DNA from 3 places in the Paenibacillus sp. FSL W8-0919 genome. Region 3 is predicted to be linked to each of the others. Evidence: predicted binding sites of a transcription regulator. Region 3 holds the regulator's gene; each other region holds the start of a gene.
What was found. Region 3 encodes LexA, which represses DNA repair genes until DNA is damaged. Its sites were predicted from a motif close to CGAACATATGTTCG; they were not measured.

Region 1: recA (recombinase RecA) is a predicted target of LexA. The motif match lies at 2,026-2,039, and genes of this name have one in related genera.
Region 2: NST44_RS05280 (YolD-like family protein) is a predicted target of LexA. The motif match lies at 1,935-1,948, and genes of this name have one in related genera.

The regions. Positions count from the first base shown of each region.
Region 1 covers NZ_JBBOPV010000001.1:3,670,585-3,673,794, reverse strand. The annotation lists gene NST44_RS16755 (regulatory protein RecX) at 17-748, opposite strand; gene recA (recombinase RecA) at 894-1,955, opposite strand; gene NST44_RS16745 (competence/damage-inducible protein A) at 2,243-3,210, opposite strand, start outside.
Region 2 covers NZ_JBBOPV010000001.1:1,224,113-1,227,322, reverse strand. The annotation lists gene NST44_RS05300 (hypothetical protein) at 71-379, opposite strand; gene NST44_RS05295 (helix-turn-helix domain-containing protein) at 542-763, shown strand; gene NST44_RS05290 (hypothetical protein) at 750-968, shown strand; gene NST44_RS05285 (hypothetical protein) at 1,012-1,281, opposite strand; gene NST44_RS05280 (YolD-like family protein) at 1,547-1,885, opposite strand; gene NST44_RS05275 (ATP-dependent DNA ligase) at 2,026-2,901, shown strand; gene NST44_RS05270 (hypothetical protein) at 2,891-3,210, opposite strand, start outside.
Region 3 covers NZ_JBBOPV010000001.1:5,341,320-5,344,529, reverse strand. The annotation lists gene NST44_RS24170 (YeeE/YedE family protein) at 1-1,020, shown strand, start outside; gene NST44_RS24165 (sulfurtransferase TusA family protein) at 1,033-1,257, shown strand; gene lexA (transcriptional repressor LexA) at 1,463-2,089, opposite strand; gene NST44_RS24155 (LysM peptidoglycan-binding domain-containing protein) at 2,267-2,638, shown strand; gene NST44_RS24150 (DUF896 domain-containing protein) at 2,912-3,118, shown strand.

The DNA.
Region 1 (3,210 bases), 1.7 Mb from region 3:
GCACCTTTCGTTCATTTCATTCAAACTCTTCCAGTTCCTGGTCGTCCGCTCCATACTCCTGCTCCTCTTCGATTAGACGCCTTAGCGCCTGCCTCGCCTGTTCCCCGCTAAAGCCGCGCCGCATCAAATACGCTCCCGTCTTCCGCTTGCGATCCAGCAGCTCGCCCTTCGTCTGCTGCCATTTCTTTCTTGCAACCACAAGTGCGCTTTCCAGCTCCTCCTCGGCACTTACCTCGCTCAGCGCCTCCGATATCAGCTCGGTCCGGATCCCTTTCTGCCTCAGCTCCTGCTTTACCCACAGGCGGCCCTTCTTATGCCCTGTCATCCGCTGCTCCGCCCACATTCTCGCATATAATGCGTCGTCGATCAGCTTCTCCGCCTCAAGCCGCCGGAGCGTCACCTCTATGCTATCCGGATCCGCTCCCTTCTGCTGCAGGCGCTGCACGATTTCCTGCGATGTCCGGGGCTTCCTTGACAGATAATTCAGTGCCTCAACATAGGCCCGCTGCCTTTCATCCACGACTACGATATCCTGAAGCTCCTCCTTGCGGAAAATGCTCCCCTTCAGCATACGGTATTTCAGCATCACGTCTTCATGAACCGTCATCTCATAAGGACCGAACGATATCTTATAACGTCCTCTAGGCTTGCGCAGCTTCTCCACGGACGTGATCACCAGATCCTCCTGATCCGGAAAATGCTCGATCCCCGAAGAAGCTTCTTCGGTTATTTCACGATTATCACTCATAGCTTCTCCTTATCGCTCTGCAGCTTTTACATACTCCATACCATGGATGACTATTACGCTCCCGCATTACGATAATGCAAAGAAGACCGTCCAGGCGTTCTTCTCAACACCGGACGGTCCTAGCACTATCAGAAATAGCTGGGCATTATTCCACTTTAAATAGATCTTGCTCTTCCAGCTCCTCTTGCTCCTTCTCGCTTGCGCTCGGTTCAGGAACAACCGTGGTCAAGTTGCTTGCTTCCCGGATTTTGTTCTCGATCACATTCGCCACTTCCGGATGCTCCTTCAGGAATTGCTTCGCATTCTCACGTCCCTGGCCAAGACGATCGCCGCCAAAGGAATACCAAGCACCGCTCTTATCCACAATATCAAGCTCAGTACCGATATCGATCAGGCTTCCCTCTCTGGAGATGCCTTCACCGTACATAATGTCAAGCTCGGCTTGTTTAAACGGAGGCGCAACTTTGTTCTTAACCACTTTAATCCGTGTGCGGTTACCTACGACGTCATTCCCCATCTTAATGCTCTCTACACGGCGTACATCCAAACGGACGGTGGAGTAGAACTTCAAGGCACGGCCACCCGGTGTCGTCTCAGGGTTACCGAACATAACGCCGACCTTCTCACGAAGCTGGTTAATAAAGATGGCAATCGTTTTGGACTTGTTGATCGCGCCGGACAGTTTACGCAGAGCCTGGGACATCAGACGAGCCTGCAGACCCACATGGGAGTCACCCATGTCGCCTTCAATCTCGGCCTTCGGCACAAGCGCTGCGACCGAGTCGATAACAATGATATCGACTGCACCGCTGCGCACCAAAGCTTCAGCAATTTCAAGCGCTTGCTCACCCGTATCCGGCTGGGAAAGCAGGAGTTCATCGATGTTAACGCCCAATTTGCTCGCATAGGACGGATCCAGTGCGTGCTCGGCATCGATAAACGCAGCTTGTCCGCCAGTCTTCTGAACCTCAGCAATCGCATGGAGCGCTACAGTCGTTTTACCGGAGGATTCCGGTCCATATACTTCAATAATCCGGCCTCTAGGCAATCCGCCGGTTCCAAGTGCTATATCCAATGCCAGCGATCCGCTAGGCACAATCTCTACCTGCATATGGGTGGACTCACCCAATTTCATGATGGAACCTTTTCCGAACTGTTTCTCTATCTGACGAAGCGCCATTTCAAGCGCAGCACGACGATCTGACAATTGTTCCACAACCCTTCACTGTTGATAGTCTAATCATACCTTGTTTTGACACGTTTGCCAAGCTTTTTTTCGAACATACATTCGTTTTTTTAACCCTCCCCCTTCCCTGCTCATTTCCGGGCAGTCTCCATAAACAAGCAAAACCGCGGCATCATCCTTCGATATGCCACGGTTCTTCCGTACTTCCGATTATACCTGGATCGATTCTCCAGTTCAAGAACAATGTAAAAGATTTACTATTATTATGTCATGCAGCTCCGCATTCATTCACGAAGTTGGGGCTCCTGCTACGCCTGCTCCGATCCCTCCGAGACAAGCCGCCGCCATAAGCGGTACAGCAGCGCCTTCGTCGCGCGCAAACGGATCGTCTCCCGGTTGCCTTGAAGATTAAGCTCGTGCACCTCGGTCTCTCTTCCGCGCTGGGACAATCCGATGTATACAAGCCCCACCGGCTTGCGTTCGGCATAACCGGGGCCGGCTACGCCGGTAACGGACAGTCCGAAATCGCTGTCGGTGATCAGCCGGACATTCTCCGCGAGGGCCTGAGCGACCTCCCTGCTCACTGCGCCGGGCGCATCATCGCCTTCCAGCAACGCTTGCGGGATATGCACAAGCTTTCGCTTCATTTCATTCGTGTAGGAAACGATCCCTCCAAGGAACATCGTCGCGCTGCCAGGTACGGAGGTCAAGCTTTCCGCCACCAGACCGCCCGTGCAGCTCTCCGCCGCGCTCAGCGTCAATCCCCGGTCTGCCATCGTGTCGACAATCACCTTCTCGATCGGCACATCCTCGCTGGCGTACATGAATTCGGGGCCGCGCTCGCGAATCCGCTCTTGCAGCTCATCAAGGCGGACCATCGCTTCGGACTCGCTTGCAGCCTTGGTGGATATGCGGACGGTCACCTCACCGTCCTTCGCATACAGCGCGATCGTCGGGTCGGTCTGCTCGGTGATCAGGTCCGAAAGCCTCTCATCCAAGGCAGATTCCCCGATTCCGGCAAACTTCAGCATCTTGGAGTAGATCGGAAGCTCATCCGTCAGCACATGCTGGAGCAGCCAAGGCTTGGCTTGCTGCTCGAACATCGGGATCAATTCCTTCGGCGGTCCCGGCAATACGATGTAATGCGTCCCGTCCTGCGTGATCGCATTGCCAACGGCCAGCCCGGTTTCGTTCGGCAGCGGCGTTCCCCCTTCGATGGCAATCGCCTGGCGGCGGTTGTTCTCGGTCATAACGACGCCCCGGTCCTGGAAGAAAC
Region 2 (3,210 bases), 4.1 Mb from region 3:
AATCAAATTTCGTTGGGTTCTGCGGCTTATTCGACGAGTGGTCGTGCGATGCGAGCGCGAAAGACCATTGTTAACCGTTGCTTGCATTGTAAATCACCCCCGTAAAGAACCCTAGTCGGTGGAGCTGTAAATCGGACACCTCCGTGCATCCTTCGGTAAACCCCTCAAGTATGCCTGCGGCGGTGGTCGGTAAAACTGACGCCAGCACACGGACGTGAACGTCGATTTCCTGGCGTGCGCCGCGCTCCGGTGTCCATACGAGAATGGCACGGTTATCGCGTCGGGAATAGCGGTAGCCGATCGGATATAGGTCGGGCGTGACGGTAATTTCGAGGGATGGCGCGTGTGGTCCGCGGTAGACTTCGATTGTTGATTGCATTCTTTATTCCTCCTAATTGAATAATCTGAAACGATTTGGTACCATATACGTAATGTATCTTAGTTCACTTTTCAACATGTAAACTAGTTGACTTGATTACTACTTTACACACCTTGATTGGTATTGTCAACGGGTTAATTTGATTTTTTGGAGGAATTTTTCATGATAAGATTCTCGCTCGACAAAATAATGAATGAACGTGGATTGAATCAAAAAGATATAGTTGAAATGTCGGGGATAAACCGGAACACCATCAAAGCCCTGGCAACAAATGCGAATACGCGGATAGACTTTCCAACGTTAGACGCCCTTTGCCGAAGTCTTAAGGTATTGCCTGGCGATTTAATCGAGTACATCGAGGTTCATCCGAATGATAACGCGTGATTTATCGCAGGATGTCCATTTCTTCGCGGCTGCCCTGTCGGAAACACTCGTATCCGTTTGGGAAGAAGATCCGTCCGGTGAGTATTTCGAAGTCGAACGCGGAATTATCGATCGGTACACGGCCGATTACGTGCGTGTCCGTAACGTTGAGAGCGGCGTAAGAACACATTACTCGCGGGATACTGCGATGTTTAAGCGAATATAAACGAAAGCCCCTCCAGCACACCGCCGGTGGGGCAATTTTGGGTTTAGATTAACTTTTTTTCTTGCATATCTTCTTCGTTGTACTTTTTCATAGCTGCCTCACCTAACAAATATAAAAAATAATGTTCCAAGGCATCATTTATCACACGAGACTTGTTCCTCTTTTTCATTTGGCTAGCCCATTCCAACGGAGCCTTGTTTTGTTTTCGAAGCCTAAAAGCAGTGGGTATGTTTTCCTCGTCGTAAGGAGTCTTCTTTCTCTTTTTTCTTGGTTCGTAATTTTCCTCCGAGTTTTTCTTTTTCTTTTCTGACAATACTTAATACCTCCTTATTTTTTCTTGAATTGAATATTATCATACCTTCGTAATTTTATCACGAATTTTTTATTGACTTCGTTATTAATTCGTGTTATATTCGTTTGTTATTGCGAATCCATCGTCAATCTCGCGTCAGACTGCGTTTACTTTGCGTTTCAATGCGTTATTTTCTCCTCAACAACGGAAATCCCATTGATCGTTAACATACGCGGACTTAGCTGAACCAAAAACGCCTACCAAAACGGAGGCGGTTAACGGTTTATTATCTAACTGAAATGATTTCATCTACTTTTATCCATTCCCAATCTTCAGTCCCTATTGCAAATTTAATTTCTCGCCTGTGAGTATTCAGCGATGTTACAATCCCACTCAATTTAATATCTTCGTATTCATCGTATATCGTTAATGTAATTGCGCACTGTTTGTTAAACGACTCTGCTAGTGCACGCTCAATTAGTTCCATCTCCTGAGAATCGAGAGTTGGTCTCGATCTCCGCCCTTCTTCGTGTTGATAACGGATTATTGCCTCCTTGTGTTCCGGCAACATCATGCGACTTGACTCCCACAGTCCGTTACCCTCTAACTTTTTACGTGTAGTCATTCGAATCGTCCTCCAATCATAGCTGACTCTGTCCTCCATCAATTATATAAGAACATATGTTCCCCTTTCAATACAATGACATAACTTACCGCCTCTTTCACTCGCTAACTAGCGCTATAATGCGGTAAGGAGGCGTTACTATGTTTATTGACCCGATGTTACTTGCAACCGCGCCTGGTCCGTTCTCAGACTCGCGTTTTATATTCGAACCTAAGATCGACGGCCACCGCTTGATATACTCGCAACAGAATGGAGTCGTCCGCCTATACACGCGCCATAACAACGATTGTACGCGCCAGTATCCCGAGATTAACGGTTCAACCGGCGCCTTATTTCCGTACGACATCGTTTTAGACGGCGAGATTGCATGCGTTGATCCGGCGACCGGCAACTCGGATTTTGAGGCCGTCATGACGCGATTCCAGGCGAAGAAGGCCGATAAAATTGCGGCATTATCCGTTTCACAACCGGCCACCTTCGTCATTTTCGACGTACTGCAATATAACGGCCGTGATTTGCGCCGGCTGTCGCTTATGAAACGCAAGGAAATACTCGCGCAAGTACCGTTACCGTCGGCAAGCTTCGGCTTTGTTCCGTATATTGAAGGCGCAGGAGAGGCGCTATACGAGCAGATCGAGGCGCGCGGCATGGAGGGCGTAGTAGGTAAGCGGAAGGATAGCGTATATGAAACGGGGCGGCGATCGGATAGTTGGCGGAAGGTCATTAATTGGTCGTACGCGGACGTATTTATAACGGGATATCGAAAAGAGGAGTTCGGTTGGTTGGCGGCTGTACCGACGTTAGACAACGCAAAAATGCGCCCAGCCGGTATTATCGAGCTAGGCGCAAATCCTACGCATAAGAAGGCGTTTTATAACGTTGTAAAGCCACTTATTACCGGTGAAGACCGCAATTTCGTGTATGTGGAGCCGCGGATTCGTGCGCGTGTGAAAATGCGGAACTGGACGCGGTCGGGAATGCTGCGGAGTCCGGTGTTTACGGAGTTTATAATTTGAAGAAAACAGGTTTATTTTTTATTTCGTCGTACTTCTGATGCACAATCTTTTGATAGTCCAATAATAACGTCTGCAGTTCTACCGCGATTTTTAAATAATTGTTTATTTTCTCTTCAAGTAACCCGAAACGCTGCGTAGTCAAATAGTTAATCTCTAGCCCATCATAGTAGAAGGAAAACCCGCCTAATGAAGAATATTTCTCTTCGAATTTTTGGTAGAAGTCCCAATCTAAAGATTCTATTAGAGATGGGATGAACCCGTTAAGGCTGTTGATATAGTCATTTAAATAGTCAGCATGCAGTTGAAGAG
Region 3 (3,210 bases):
ATGCAGCGGGGTCGCTTTTGTCTGACAGGTGGATTCCGGGACATGTATCTTACAAAAGATAACCGGATGTTCTACGCCTTGCTGATCGCGATCAGCGTACAGAGTATCGGCGTATTCGCATTGATCCAGATGGGACTTATTCAGTTCCAAGCCGGCGAGTTTAACTGGCTGGCTACGATCCTTGGTTCTTTCATATTTGGAATCGGCATTATATTGGCCGGCGGCTGTGCGACAGGAACATGGTATCGGGCAGGGGAAGGGCTTATTGGAAGCTGGATCGCTCTTTTCGGGTACATGGGGATGAGCGCTGTTATGAAATCCGGGGCCCTGTCGCCGGTGAACAACAGCCTCAAAGGAATTTCAACACCAACGAACTCCATTCCGGCCACGTTCGGTTTATCGGTATGGCCATTTATCGCTTTACTTGCTCTGATTACTATTTTTCTTGTCGTCAAGCAGCTGCGCAAGCCAAAAGTGTTTATTCCGTCGCTGCCGCCGAAGCGTAAAGGCCTTAACCATCTATTGTTCGAGAAACGATGGCATCCGTTCGTCACCGCGATTCTCGTCGGATTGGTTGCGCTGTTGGCATGGCCGCTCAGCGAAGCGACAGGCAGAATGTCGGGGCTAGGAATTACCACGCCTTCCGCTAACATTCTTCAGTATCTGGTAACCGGAGATGGCGATAAATATTTGAATTGGGGCGTGTTCCTTGTACTGGGGATATTCCTCGGCTCGTTCATCGCAGCCAAAGGAAGCCGCGAGTTTCGCTTTCGGGCTCCTGATGCCAAGACGGCCGTATCCAGTTTTTCCGGCGGCATTTTGATGGGCTTCGGGGCAAGCTGGGCAGGCGGCTGCTCTATTGGAAACGGTCTGGTCATGACGGCGATGATGACATGGCAAGGATGGGTTTCATTATTCTTCATGATTTTAGGTACGTGGGCAGCTTCTTATTTTGTATATGTGCGACCACGTGCCAGCGCCAAGAAGAAGGCGGCAGTTTATCAAACGACAACGGCTTAGGAGGTTATATTAATGAAACAAAAATTAGCTGTACTTGGAATGGTATGTCCTTTTCCTTTGATAGAAGCGAAAGAAGCGATGGAATCTCTAAAAAGCGGCGACGAACTGGAGATTGATTTTGACTGCACGCAGGCAACGGAAAGCATTCCGCGTTGGGCTGCTGAAGCGGGCCACAAAATTACTAATTTCGTTCAGCTTACGGATGCATCCTGGTCGATTACGGTTCAGAAGAAGTAACGGATCATACTAGGTCGTGACTGAAGTTATCAACGGATAAAAAAATATATATCAAAATGGCCGGTCATTTGTTTGATCGGCCATCCCTATATCAGCCCAACTTGCTAATTTCCTTTCGTCAACGTGGAAATCTCCGCCCGAATAATAAAGCCCGCTCATCCTCTTGTTGAAAGAGGGAGCGGGCTTCTAATGTGTAGATTTTATGCTAGTGAACATCGCGGAACAATCCAATGACTTTGCCGAGGATCGTCACATGATTAAGTCGCAGCGGCTCATAACTAGGGTTCTCCGGCTGCAGCCGGATATGGTCCTTCTCCTTGTAAAAGGTCTTCACCGTTGCTTCGTCCTCTTCGGTCATGGCCACCACAATATCGCCGTTATCGGCGGTCTGCTGTTGACGTACGATCACATAATCGCCGCTGTGGATGCCTGCTTCGATCATACTGTCACCGACGACGGACAACATAAACACCTTGTCGTCCCCGACATAGTGCTGCGGCAGAGGGAAGTAATCTTCGATGTTCTCGGTCGCCGTGATCGGAACACCTGCTGTAACTTTGCCGACCACGGGAACCCGGGCGATGGTGTGGGTAAACAGGTTGCTGCTCTCGGATTCTTCCTGGCCAAGCAGCTCAATGGCTCTTGGCTTCGTAGGGTCGCGGCGGATCAAGCCTTTCTTCTCCAGGCGGTCAAGATGGCCGTGGACCGTTGAACTGGAAGCTAGTCCGACAGCCTCGCCGATTTCCCGGACAGAAGGCGGATAGCCTTTGCTACGAACTTCGTTTCGGATAAACTCTAAGATCGCCAGCTGGCGGCTGGATATTTTCGACATGCCGTATCAACCCCATTTAGTAACGTTTGGGAAAATTATAACATAGAACTGCCGTTCGTACAAACATAAGTTCTAAAATTATTGGAACAAATGTTCGATTGGGTATTGAAACAAACAGGTGTTCGTGTTATTATCGATTTGTAGTTAAGAGAACACTTGTTTGGGGGATGATATTTCATGTTGAAATATAGTACATACCGCAGCATTTATGAGAACATACCGACAGAGACGGATTCCGACTCCGAAGCCTGGATCCATCAGATAAAGTCAAAGATCGTTTCACTTCCATTAACGAAACTGCTGATCATTCTGCTCATCGTTGTATTCGGTTGGACAGGCGCATATTCCGTGTTCGCAGGAGGAACGGAAGAACCCACCGGAGAGAAGCTAGTTATTGTTCAATCGGGTGACTCCTTGTGGAAGATCGCTTCCGTTCATAAGCCAGAGAATGTGGACATACGGGTATATATCGATACCATTCGCAGAAATAACGGGCTGAAGGGTCCGGATATTCAGGCAGGCGACGTATTGTCATTGCCGGTATGGTAAGCGTCCATGCAGGTAACGGCACTCTTAGTCGTTCGGTTTAGATCTTAATATATAGTAGGAAGTGAAATTCGCCATTTCACAGATCGATGAGGTCGTATTTGAAATCTACTATATAATGATTGAATTTGTCGCACTCTTTATGATATAGATCATGACATTCATTCCTTAATATGTTTATATTCGCTGAATGCAAGAGCTTGCAAGGGTGGTCGCCTTGACAAGCTCTTTTTCACATGGTTAAGTTATAATGATATTTGAAATGGAGGAGAAACCATGGACATCGATACTTTGGTAGAACGCATCAATCTATTGGCACGTAAGCAGAAAAGCGAGGGTTTGACCGAAGAGGAAATGAAGGAACGCGCAGAGCTTCGGGAAATCTACCTTAACAATATCCGCAGAAACTTCAGACAGCAGCTGGAATCGATCGAGTGGGTCGATGAGAACGAGCAAAAAGGCGGCCCCCGTCTGAAGCACTAGGTTTTGTCGATACATCCTGAAGGACTCATTAGGGCTTCAAATGATGTTTTATTATCAAGCCGGGATGCTGCATGAACGAAGCACTGCTGCTT